3 regions of the Bacillus sp. FSL K6-6540 genome follow, and region 3 is predicted to be linked to each of the others. Evidence: riboswitches for the same ligand, from Rfam matches in the RefSeq annotation. Region 3 holds a riboswitch; each other region holds the start of a gene.
What was found. Region 3 has a riboswitch for ZMP and ZTP ahead of MHH82_RS19615 (bifunctional 5,10-methylenetetrahydrofolate dehydrogenase/5,10-methenyltetrahydrofolate cyclohydrolase). Riboswitches for the same ligand answer to the same signal wherever they lie in the genome.
Positions count from the first base shown of each region.

Region 1: linked by a shared signal. The riboswitch ahead of rpiB (ribose 5-phosphate isomerase B) and the one ahead of MHH82_RS19615 (bifunctional 5,10-methylenetetrahydrofolate dehydrogenase/5,10-methenyltetrahydrofolate cyclohydrolase) in region 3 are both predicted to bind ZMP and ZTP.
Region 2: linked by a shared signal. The riboswitch ahead of purT (phosphoribosylglycinamide formyltransferase 2) and the one ahead of MHH82_RS19615 (bifunctional 5,10-methylenetetrahydrofolate dehydrogenase/5,10-methenyltetrahydrofolate cyclohydrolase) in region 3 are both predicted to bind ZMP and ZTP.

Region 1 is NZ_JBBOXH010000001.1:6,720,612-6,723,883, forward strand. It holds gene glyA (serine hydroxymethyltransferase) at 1-463, opposite strand, end outside; gene MHH82_RS30345 (TIGR01440 family protein) at 554-1,138, opposite strand; gene rpiB (ribose 5-phosphate isomerase B) at 1,218-1,682, opposite strand; ZMP/ZTP riboswitch at 1,797-1,878, opposite strand; gene MHH82_RS30355 (low molecular weight protein arginine phosphatase) at 1,986-2,573, opposite strand; gene MHH82_RS30360 (manganese efflux pump MntP) at 2,629-3,192, opposite strand; gene MHH82_RS30365 (L-threonylcarbamoyladenylate synthase) at 3,262-3,272, opposite strand, start outside.
Region 2 is NZ_JBBOXH010000001.1:4,298,937-4,302,208, forward strand. It holds gene MHH82_RS18800 (MATE family efflux transporter) at 1-200, opposite strand, end outside; gene purT (phosphoribosylglycinamide formyltransferase 2) at 519-1,679, opposite strand; ZMP/ZTP riboswitch at 1,762-1,842, opposite strand; gene MHH82_RS18810 (LysR family transcriptional regulator) at 1,903-2,778, opposite strand; gene dapA (4-hydroxy-tetrahydrodipicolinate synthase) at 2,890-3,272, shown strand, end outside.
Region 3 is NZ_JBBOXH010000001.1:4,467,730-4,471,001, reverse strand. It holds gene MHH82_RS19625 (TIGR03943 family putative permease subunit) at 1-157, opposite strand, end outside; gene MHH82_RS19620 (permease) at 265-1,275, opposite strand; ZMP/ZTP riboswitch at 1,430-1,509, shown strand; gene MHH82_RS19615 (bifunctional 5,10-methylenetetrahydrofolate dehydrogenase/5,10-methenyltetrahydrofolate cyclohydrolase) at 1,576-2,418, shown strand; gene MHH82_RS19610 (LacI family DNA-binding transcriptional regulator) at 2,727-3,272, shown strand, end outside.

The DNA of each region.
Region 1 (3,272 bases), 2.3 Mb from region 3:
CGTCGTAATCGATAAGGAACGTGTCTTCCTGCACGCCGTACGCAACGAAATTGTACAGAAGGCCGGACGCGTTAACCGGGCTTCCGTGAGTCAAATGGCCGCCGTGGGCCAGGTTCATGCCGAGCACGGTGTCTCCAGGCTTGAGCGCTGCCAAATACACCGCCATGTTCGCTTGGGCGCCGGAGTGCGGCTGAACGTTGGCATGCTCGGCACCGAACAATTCCTTCGCGCGGTCACGGGCGATATCCTCCACGATATCCACACGCTCACAGCCGCCGTAATAGCGCTTGCCAGGGTAGCCTTCCGCATATTTATTCGTCAGCACCGTCCCCATGGCTTCCATAACCGCTTCGCTGACGATGTTCTCGGAGGCAATCAGCTCAATGTTGCTGCGTTGACGCTTCAGTTCCAAATCCATCGCTTCCAATACAGCCGGGTCATTCTTCCGCAAATGTTCCATCATGTTCATATCCTCCCATAATCAATCGTTATTTTCTCTTGCCAAGTCAAGACTACAAGTTTACCTAATGACTAAAGCGAGCTCTCATTCGAATCAATCGCATAGCGTGGAATCATCCCGCTGCTCGAGCCGGTACACGGCGCGTTCTCCGCCGATCAGCTTCGGCCGGGTGTAAGCCGCCGTTACGCGCGCATCGCCGATATAACGCTTGCTCGGCCTGAACGGAACCGCCACTCTCCGCAAATGCATGCCGATCAGCGTCTCGCCGATATCGAGACCCGCATGAGCCTCAATGGATTCCGCAAGGCAGGGCTCCTTCATACTCCGATACGCCGCCGAGGCCATGGAGCCTCCCGCCCCCGGAATCGGTACAGCCGCCACTTCCGTCAGGTGCAGCTCTTCGAGCAGTCCCCGCTCCATGACTAGCGTCCGGTTCAAATGCTCACAGCATTGATAGGCTACAGCGAAGCCGAATTCCGCTTGAACCTCGGCAATGCCCTGAAGAAGCTGCTGCGCCGTTTCAAGAGCGCCGCCTGTGCCGATCCGGCGTCCGACCACTTCACTGGTGCTGGCTCCGATGACCAGCACCTTGCCCGGTCCTAAGGCTGCCGCTTCGGCCAGTTCGCGGACGATCCGCGCCGTCTGTTCGCTCAAGGAAACCTTGGAGATATCCGTCATGTCACAGTCCTCCCGATGATTTTTTCACAGAAGATGCTTCATTCCATACGCAATAACCGCAGCAGCTTTACGCGTTGACCTATCGCGATTCGCTCTTCAGGTAACGCTCCTCGATGGCCTTGATCTTATTCACGCGGCCGACATGACGTTCGCCCTGGCTGAAATCCGTTGTCAGCCATGCGCTGACGATCTCGGCAGCAAGCCCGGGGCCGACGACGCGCTCGCCCAGCGCAATCACGTTGCTGTCATTATGCTCACGCGTGGCTTTGGCCGAAAATACATCATGCGTCAGCGCGCAGCGGATGCCCGGCACCTTGTTGGCGGCAATGCTCATGCCGATTCCCGTTCCGCAGATCAGAATGCCCCGATCCGCTTCACCCGAGACCACCTTCTCGCACACCGGAAGCGCGTAATCGGGATAATCCACGGAATCGGTACAGCCGCAGCCAAGATCCTCCACCTCGTGTCCAAGACCCCGAATGACCTCCACGATCTCCTCTTTCAGACGAATGCCGGCATGATCGGTACCCAATGCAATTTTCATCTATGAAAAACCCCCTCGAATGTTCGCTTTTGCGTTTTAGCTTGTTTCATTATAACCCAAACTCCAAGCAAAAGACGAAAAAAGAGCAGTCGGCGCACGTATTGTGCTCCAAATGCTCTTTGCCCAGGCGACCGGCCGTATATTCCGATGCTCCATCGTGGTTTCATCCACTTCGTCGCCAGTTACATCGGATTCATGTTTTTCACCTTCATCTTAAAGCAATACCCTGCGAAAGGCAAGCGGCTTTTTTAGCCAGATTGAGCCCGGATCCGGATTCACTCTTCGCTTCCGTGGAAGCCGATCCTATTTATGCTGATCCGCTTCCAGCTTGTCCAGCAGGCGGAAGAGCGCCGTCCGAATCTCCGCCGCCGTCGCCTCGTATTCCTCCCGCGAGCCGCCGAAGGGATCGGAGATATCGAAGCTCGGAATGCGCTGGCGCAGCTCGATCAGACGCTCCCGGTCGCGGTCGCTGACATCGCGGCCCAGCGATCTGGCCAGCTCAAGCGTTGCGTACAGGCTGTCCTGCTCCCGCAGATCATCCAGCACCCGCCGGTCATCCTCCACAAATTCCTTCAGCGTGTGCATCTTGTCGGCGGCATGCGGGAACTGCCGAATCGCATACTGCTTATGCGACTGGGTCAGCGTCAGAATCAGGTCTGCCCATTCCACCAGATTCGCGGTCAGCGGCTTAGATACCAAACGATCTTGAATATCCTGGTCCCGCAGTATCGATTCCGCATGACGGGATACCGGCATGCCGTCCACGGCCGAGACGCCGGCGGATTGCGTTTCCAGCGGAATGCCCCGCTGATTGGCGAGCTTGCGCAGCATCCCTTCCGCCATTGGGCTGCGGCACGTATTCCCCGTGCAGACAAACAATATATTTTTCACGGTCCCGTACCTCCCCGTTGTAGGTTGTTTTGGGATTATTGTAACAAATATTGCATCAAAAGATAAACATCACGCCAAAGATGATCAAAATCAGTCCGCCCAGCATTTCGCCGTACTCTCCCAGCTTGTTGCTCACCTGACGGCCGAGCAGCAGGCCGAGAATGGACAGCAAACCGCCCACGACGCCGAAGGAGATCACGATCAGCAGCACATCATCCACGAACATCCCGAGCGAGACGCCTACCGAGAAGGAGTCGATGCTGACGCTGAGCGAAAACAGCAGCATGCCCAAGAACGCGGTAGGATGAATTCGCTGACCTTCCCCGCCCCGCCAGGCATTGTACAGCATATGCCCGCCCAGCAGGAGGAGCAGCCCGCCGGCCGCAAACCCTGTGACGTGCCCCAGCAGCATGCCTACATAGCGGCCGGCAAACAAGCCCGCCAGCGGCATAAGCATGTGAAACAAGGCGATCATGAAGCTGATGCCCAGCATATGGCCTAAACGCATGCCGCCTCTCATTCCGACTCCGATGCCAAGCGAAAATGCGTCTAGCCCGAGTGCAACCGCCATCAGCAGAATCGCCGCAAGCTGTCCCGATTGGACAGACGCCTCCAACATCCCCATTCCCCCAAGTCCCATGGTCTTGTACACCATATGCGGACAAGGGGGAAATCATGCTAAAACCGTTCAATCGGCAT
Region 2 (3,272 bases), 170 kb from region 3:
AATCCCTGGGCAAAGCCGATGACAAAAAACAAAATGCTGCCTGTCGAGCCAACGGCTGCAAGTGCGTTCACGCCAATGGTACGTCCCACGATAAGGGTGTCCGCCATGTTGTAAAATTGTTGAAAAATATTACCGATCAAAAGCGGGATGGTAAACATGATAATCAGCTTGATCGGACTTCCTTGCGTCATGTCTCTCATGTAGATTCTCCTATGCCGTCAATAAACGTTCCTCTAGAGATTTATTTGAAATATTATGCTTCAAACAGCGCTTATCGCATCGAATGGAAACATTATAATGGGTGAGGGTCGTTTGTATTCTTGTGTATCTTATCATGAAAGAACATAAATTTCTCCCTATTTATTCCCGAAATCAAAACTAAAAGCAAGTACTCGTCATTAGAAGAGTCTGTACCCGATTTGGATCCCTGATTTCTCTATAACTGAAAAGGCCAACCGGTCATTTCGGTTGGCCTTTTCAACATGATGACATGTGATATCCCTATGGAATTCCGATGTTTATGCCTCTTCGACGGCAAGCTTATCCAAGGCCAGCTTCGCACGTGACCGCGCTTCTTCGACATCGCCGGCGGTTGACAGCGCGACTGCTACTCGTCTTCCGACCTTGGTTACCGGTTTGCCGAACATGCGAAGCTGCGTATTCGGAACGGCCAGCGCTTGATCGGCGCCTGTAATCGTATAGTCTTCCAGCTCTCGGCCGGCTTTCAGGGGGCGGCTGGCTCCCGGCGTGATCAATTCGATCTCTGGTATCGGAAACCCGAGAATGGCACGGACATGAAGCGCAAATTCGGATAGATTTTGCGTGACCAGCGTAACCAGCCCAGTATCATGCGGACGCGGGGATACCTCGCTGAAGTACACCTTATCCTGGGCCAAAAATAATTCAACGCCGAACAAGCCGTATCCGCCAAGCTCGTCGGTAATCTTCCGCGCAATATATTTAGCTTCCTCGATTTGCGCTTCAGACATATCGTGCGGCTGCCACGATTCGATATAATCTCCGCTTTCCTGAATATGCCCGATCGGCGCACAGAAGCTTGTTCCATTGACGGAGCGGACGGTCAGAAGCGTGATTTCCGACTGGAATGAAATGAATTCCTCAATGATCACCCTTCCGTTCTGCACGCGGCCGCCTTCCATGGCGATGTTCCAGCAGGACTCGATATCCCCTTCCGAACGGCACACGCTTTGACCTTTGCCGGAGGAGCTCATCAGCGGTTTGATCACGCACGGAAAACCCATGTCCAGGACAGACTGCTTGAATTCCTCATAGGTATCGGCAAATCGATAGTCCGCAGTCGGCAGTCCCAACTCCTCTGATGCCAACCGGCGGATCCCCTCACGGTCCATCGTAAGCTTTGCGGCTCTGGCGGTAGGAATCACCCGAAACCCCTCATCCTCCAGCTTCACCAGCTCCGCAGTAGCCAGCGCTTCAATCTCCGGAACGATCAGGTCCGGCTTTTCCAACTCAATAATAGCGCGCAGCTTCTCTCCGTCCAGCATATCGATCACATGGCTGTGATCGGCAACGTGCATGGCAGGAGCATCGGCATAACGATCGACGGCTACGGTTTGGACACCCAATCGTTGTGCTTCAATTACGACTTCTTTCCCTAGTTCTCCGGATCCCAGCAGCAATATTTTTTTCGTTTTGAACATCGTTGTTTTATCCCCTTTTCATAGTTTCAGAGACGATAGAAGCCCAAGAAAATAATAAAGAGGTAAGGGAAATAAACTCCCTTACCTCTGCCCAGGCGTACGGCCGTTGTCATTCATGTGCTCCCTCATGGTTCCCCATGCTACGCCAGTCACACATAAACCTATACATTGTTACATAAATGATACTGAATCTTTTCGTTAAATGCAATATCAGCCTGCGTCCTTAGGATTTAGACTTCAACATTTCGATCATATCCTGAAGCGAGTGTGACAGCCATTTCTTAGGATGAACGACAATCTGGATGTCCAGTCGAATGTCTGGGTGTTGAAAGGGAAGAATCGCCAGCTCTCCCCTCTTGATTTCCTCCTCTGCTACCATTCTCGGCAATAGTGAGATGCCGGTGCCGGACATGATATATCTTTTGATTGCCTCGGGGTTGCCCAATTCCAAACCAATACGGACGGGAGCTCCGCTGGCGCGCAGCACTTTTTCCAACATGATCCGGTAATTGCAAGTATCCTCGGTCATAATCCATTCGTAATCAGCCAGATGCTCCAGCTCGATGACGGGCAACCTGAGAAGCGGATGATCCGGATGGGCAATCAGATGGAGGGGCTCTTCCCGGATCGGGATCCAATTCAATGAAGTGTCTTCCGGTTTGTTCTCCAGAATAAGCCCGAGATCGTACTCGCCCTCTCTTACCTTACTGACGATGCTATCTTCACGATCCGTTTGCAAGCGGATGGCAAGATCTTCATGCTCCTGTCTTAGCCGATGAAGGACGGATGGAAGAAAATATGCGGCAAGCGAATCGATCGTTCCAATCGATAAGATGCCCCCGCCTTGTTTCGTCAGCTTTTCCTTAGACTGCTGGAACAGATCCAGCATTTGGACAGCATACTTGAACAGCTCCTCCCCTGACTTCGTCAGGCGCAGGCCTCTGCCATACCGTTCAAACAGCTTGACGCCGTATTCCTTCTCCAGCTTCTGAATCTGGGTGGTAACGCTGGATTGTGCATAACCCAATTCGTCAGCAGCTTTAGTAAAGCTCTTTCGAACAGCAACCTCCCTGAAGGTTTGCAGATAGATCAGTTCCATCGCTCTCTCCTCATCAATAATATTGATAATAACTATCTATTATTATAGATAACACCGATCCCGATTCCCATGGTAAAGTAAAGCCACAATTCATGAAATGGAGGAAAGATCATGTTGAGTCCGCAAGATTTGAGAGGTATTTATGTTCCGGTGGTCACTCCCTTTTCACATGAATACGCATTGGATGTTCCGTCTTATCATCGTTATTTGGAGAATTTGTTATCCCATGACATTCAAGGATTGATCATCAACGGTACGACCGGAGAGGCGCCGACGGTAACTTGGGAAGAGGTCGTTCAAGTGGTGGAGGAAACGCGAAAAGGTCTGGACGGGCGGCAATTGCCGGTCATTATTGGTACGGGTACCAACGATACGTTCTCCAGCATGAAGCGGACGGAATGGGCAGGACATATCGGGGCAGACGCGGTATTGGTGGTCACGCCGTATTACAGCCGCCCTTCGATTGAGGGCATTATACAACATTTCTGCAAAGT
Region 3 (3,272 bases):
GCGGCACGGGACAGAGCAGAAGCAGGGTCTGCATATGGGGAGCCAAGTAATAGTCCAGCGAATTTGATGCGTTCAAATGCATGATATAGGCGGCCAGAGCTGCGATAAGCAGCGATCGCAGTATATAGTGGCTTCGCAGGCTCAGACTGGGCTTCACGTCCCGAACACCTCCAATCTCAAGTGGATATCCGAAGGCATAACAGCCTGAAGGTGCCGTTATTCCAACCGTTTTCGTGTATTGCCACTCTAGTTTGTTTACTACACCTAACCGCCGAATAGCGTGTTCACGGCTACAGAGCCGATAAAGACAAGCGTAATCACCAGCAGGCTTAAACCGATCACGAATTTGGTCTTGAAGGTAGCCGACAGCATGAGCAGGCTTTTGAAATCCAGCATCGGGCCGAGAACCAGGAAGGAAACCAGCGGGCCGACGGTAAAGGTGTGCGTGAATGCCGATGCCACGAAGGCGTCCGAAGTTGAGCAGAGGGACAGGATGAAGGCAAATCCCATCATGAACAGATAGGAGGCGGCAGGACCGTTCCCCAGAGCCAGCAGCTCCTCCCTCGGAATGAAGGATTGGATGCAGGCCGTCAGGAAAGCACCCAGGACTAAATATTTGCACATCTCGATCAGCTCGTCTCCGGCGTGGACAAACATGCTTCTCCAGGTTTTGGGATGCTCATGCAACAAACGTTCCCCCTTGCTGGAGCCCTGTTCGGCGAACTCTTGAAGAGAACGCTTCAGGGGGCTGCTTTTTGAAAAAACATAGACGAGCAAACCCGTCGTCACCGCGACTGCAAAAGCCAGTCCCATTCGTCCGATCGTCACTTCGGGATGCGAACGGAAGGCCATGATCGTTGATGCGAATACAATGGGATTCAGAATAGGACCGCTGAGGATAAAGGTGACGGCGATATAGGCGGGCATACCTTTCAGCATCAACCTGCGAACGACCGGGATCATCCCGCATTCGCAGATGGGAAACAGGATGCCGAGCATGGAAGCGAACAGGACGCCAACCACCGGATTCTTCGGCGTGAGACGCCGCACCCATTGCTCTTGTACGAACAGCTGCAGAAGGGACGACAGCAGCACTCCAAGCAAAATAAAAGGAAGTGCCTCAAGGAAGATGCCCGTGAAGACGGTTTTAATCTGCTGTAGGTCTTGGCTGGATATGGGGTTGAAGTCCCTCTGCAGCCATATCGTCAAGACCGGAATCACGAACACAAGCGGCAGTATAAAGGGCAGCATTTTGAAGATCGCCGGATATCTCATCAAGGCCTCCTGGAGCGAATTGTTCTTAAGACATTCTATGCTTGTACCATCGGCAACATACGTGATTTCATGGAATAAATCAAAAACTTTACGATTAAAGAGCAGCCGCATAGCCGGTGGCGCGAAGTCCAAAGTCGTGATATATTAAAAAAAGTTATCCATGTGTTACTGGCGTAGCTTGGGTTACCAAGAGGGAGCACATGGGATCATATGCCGTACGCCTGGGCAAGAGGTAAGGAGACGTTCGAGTCGCCTTGCCTCTTTATGTTTTTTAATACAATGGCGAAGGAGCGGATTAGCATGAGTAAGGAACCCGTAATTTTGGATGGAAAAAAAGTATCCGATGATATCAAGGCAAAGCTGGCGGTGAAGGTACAAGAATTGAAACAGCAAGGGGTAACCCCTTGTCTGGCAACGATTCTGGTTGGCGATGATCCTGCTTCGGCGACCTATGTGCGGATGAAGGGAAATGCGTGCGAGCGGCTTGGCATCATATCCAAGAAAGTAGTGCTGGAGACATCGACAACGACGGAGGAGCTGATCGCCGCGATTCAAGCACTGAACGAGGATCCGAACGTCCACGGTATTCTGCTTCAGCACCCGGTACCGCACCATATCGATGAGCGGGCGGCTTTTGATGCCATCGACATTAAAAAAGACGTGGATGGAGTAACCACGCTCGGGTTCTCGCAAAATGCGTTTGGTTTCGCCGATTACCCGTCATGTACGCCGGCGGCGATTATCGCGATTATGGACTATTACAGCCTGCCGATCGAAGGGAAGCATGCGGTGGTGGTCGGACGCAGTCCGATTCTGGGCAAGCCGGTATCGATGATGCTGCTCAATCGCAACGCCACGGTTACGATCTGCCATTCGAGAACGAAGAACCTTGGGGAGATTGTGTCCCAAGCGGATATTGTGGTTGCGGCCGTAGGCAAGCCTAATTTCATTCAAGGGGACTGGATCAAGCCGGGTGCCGTCGTGTTGGACGCCGGTTACAATAAAGGAAATATCGGGGACTGCGATTACGAAGCCTGCGCCAAGGCGGCATCCGCAATCACGCCGGTACCGGCGGGCGTCGGCCCCGTGACGATTGCGACATTGCTGAAGCATACCGTCGAATCGGCCGAGCGAACCGTCTAAGGCAAAGGGAATGCACTTGACCATTAACATGTGAAGTAAGGGTGCACTGCGCTCACTGAATCATCCCTTCGAATCCTTCATTTCATGCCAGAGCCTGGAACATAGAAGCAAATATGGACGATGCAATGCTAGGCTTGGAGCTCGCATTTCACGGACCCCTGGACGTCATGGTATAGTTAGGAATAAGCGAATTACGAAGGGGAGAGATTCATGTTTATACGAATCATGGCCTGTTGTGCGGGACAACAGGTAGCTGCAGAGAATGATCCGTTCGACGCTGCGCTGCTAACGGCTCCGGAGATCTTGGCATGAAAAACACGATCGCCGATATTGCCCACAAAGCCGGAGTTGCCAAAAGCACGGTCTCCCGTTTCTTGAACGGAGGATCCGTCAGTCATGCGACACGCCGCAAGATTGAGCAGGTTATTCAGGAAACCGGCTATATCCCGAATTCTTTTGCGCAAAGCCTGAAAGCGAAAAAAACGAGCATGATCGGCACCATTATGCCGCGTCTGGACTCCTTCTCCGCATCGCAGACTGTCGCCGGCATGGACGAAGAATTAAGAAAACACGGATATCAGCTTCTGATCATCAACGCAAGCCAGGATTTATCCAGGGAGATCGAAGCGCTGTATGATCTCGCCAGACAAAAAATATCAGGCATTATTCTGTTCGCCACGCAGGTGACGGAAACCCATCTTGCCGCAATTCAAGAGATCGGCATTCCGGTCATTCTGCTCGGACAACAGCATGACCATGTCCACAGCATGATCTATAACGATTATGCTGCAGGTTATGACATGGGCCGGTACGTGCTGTCGATGGGACATCGTCAAATTGCCTATATCGGGGTG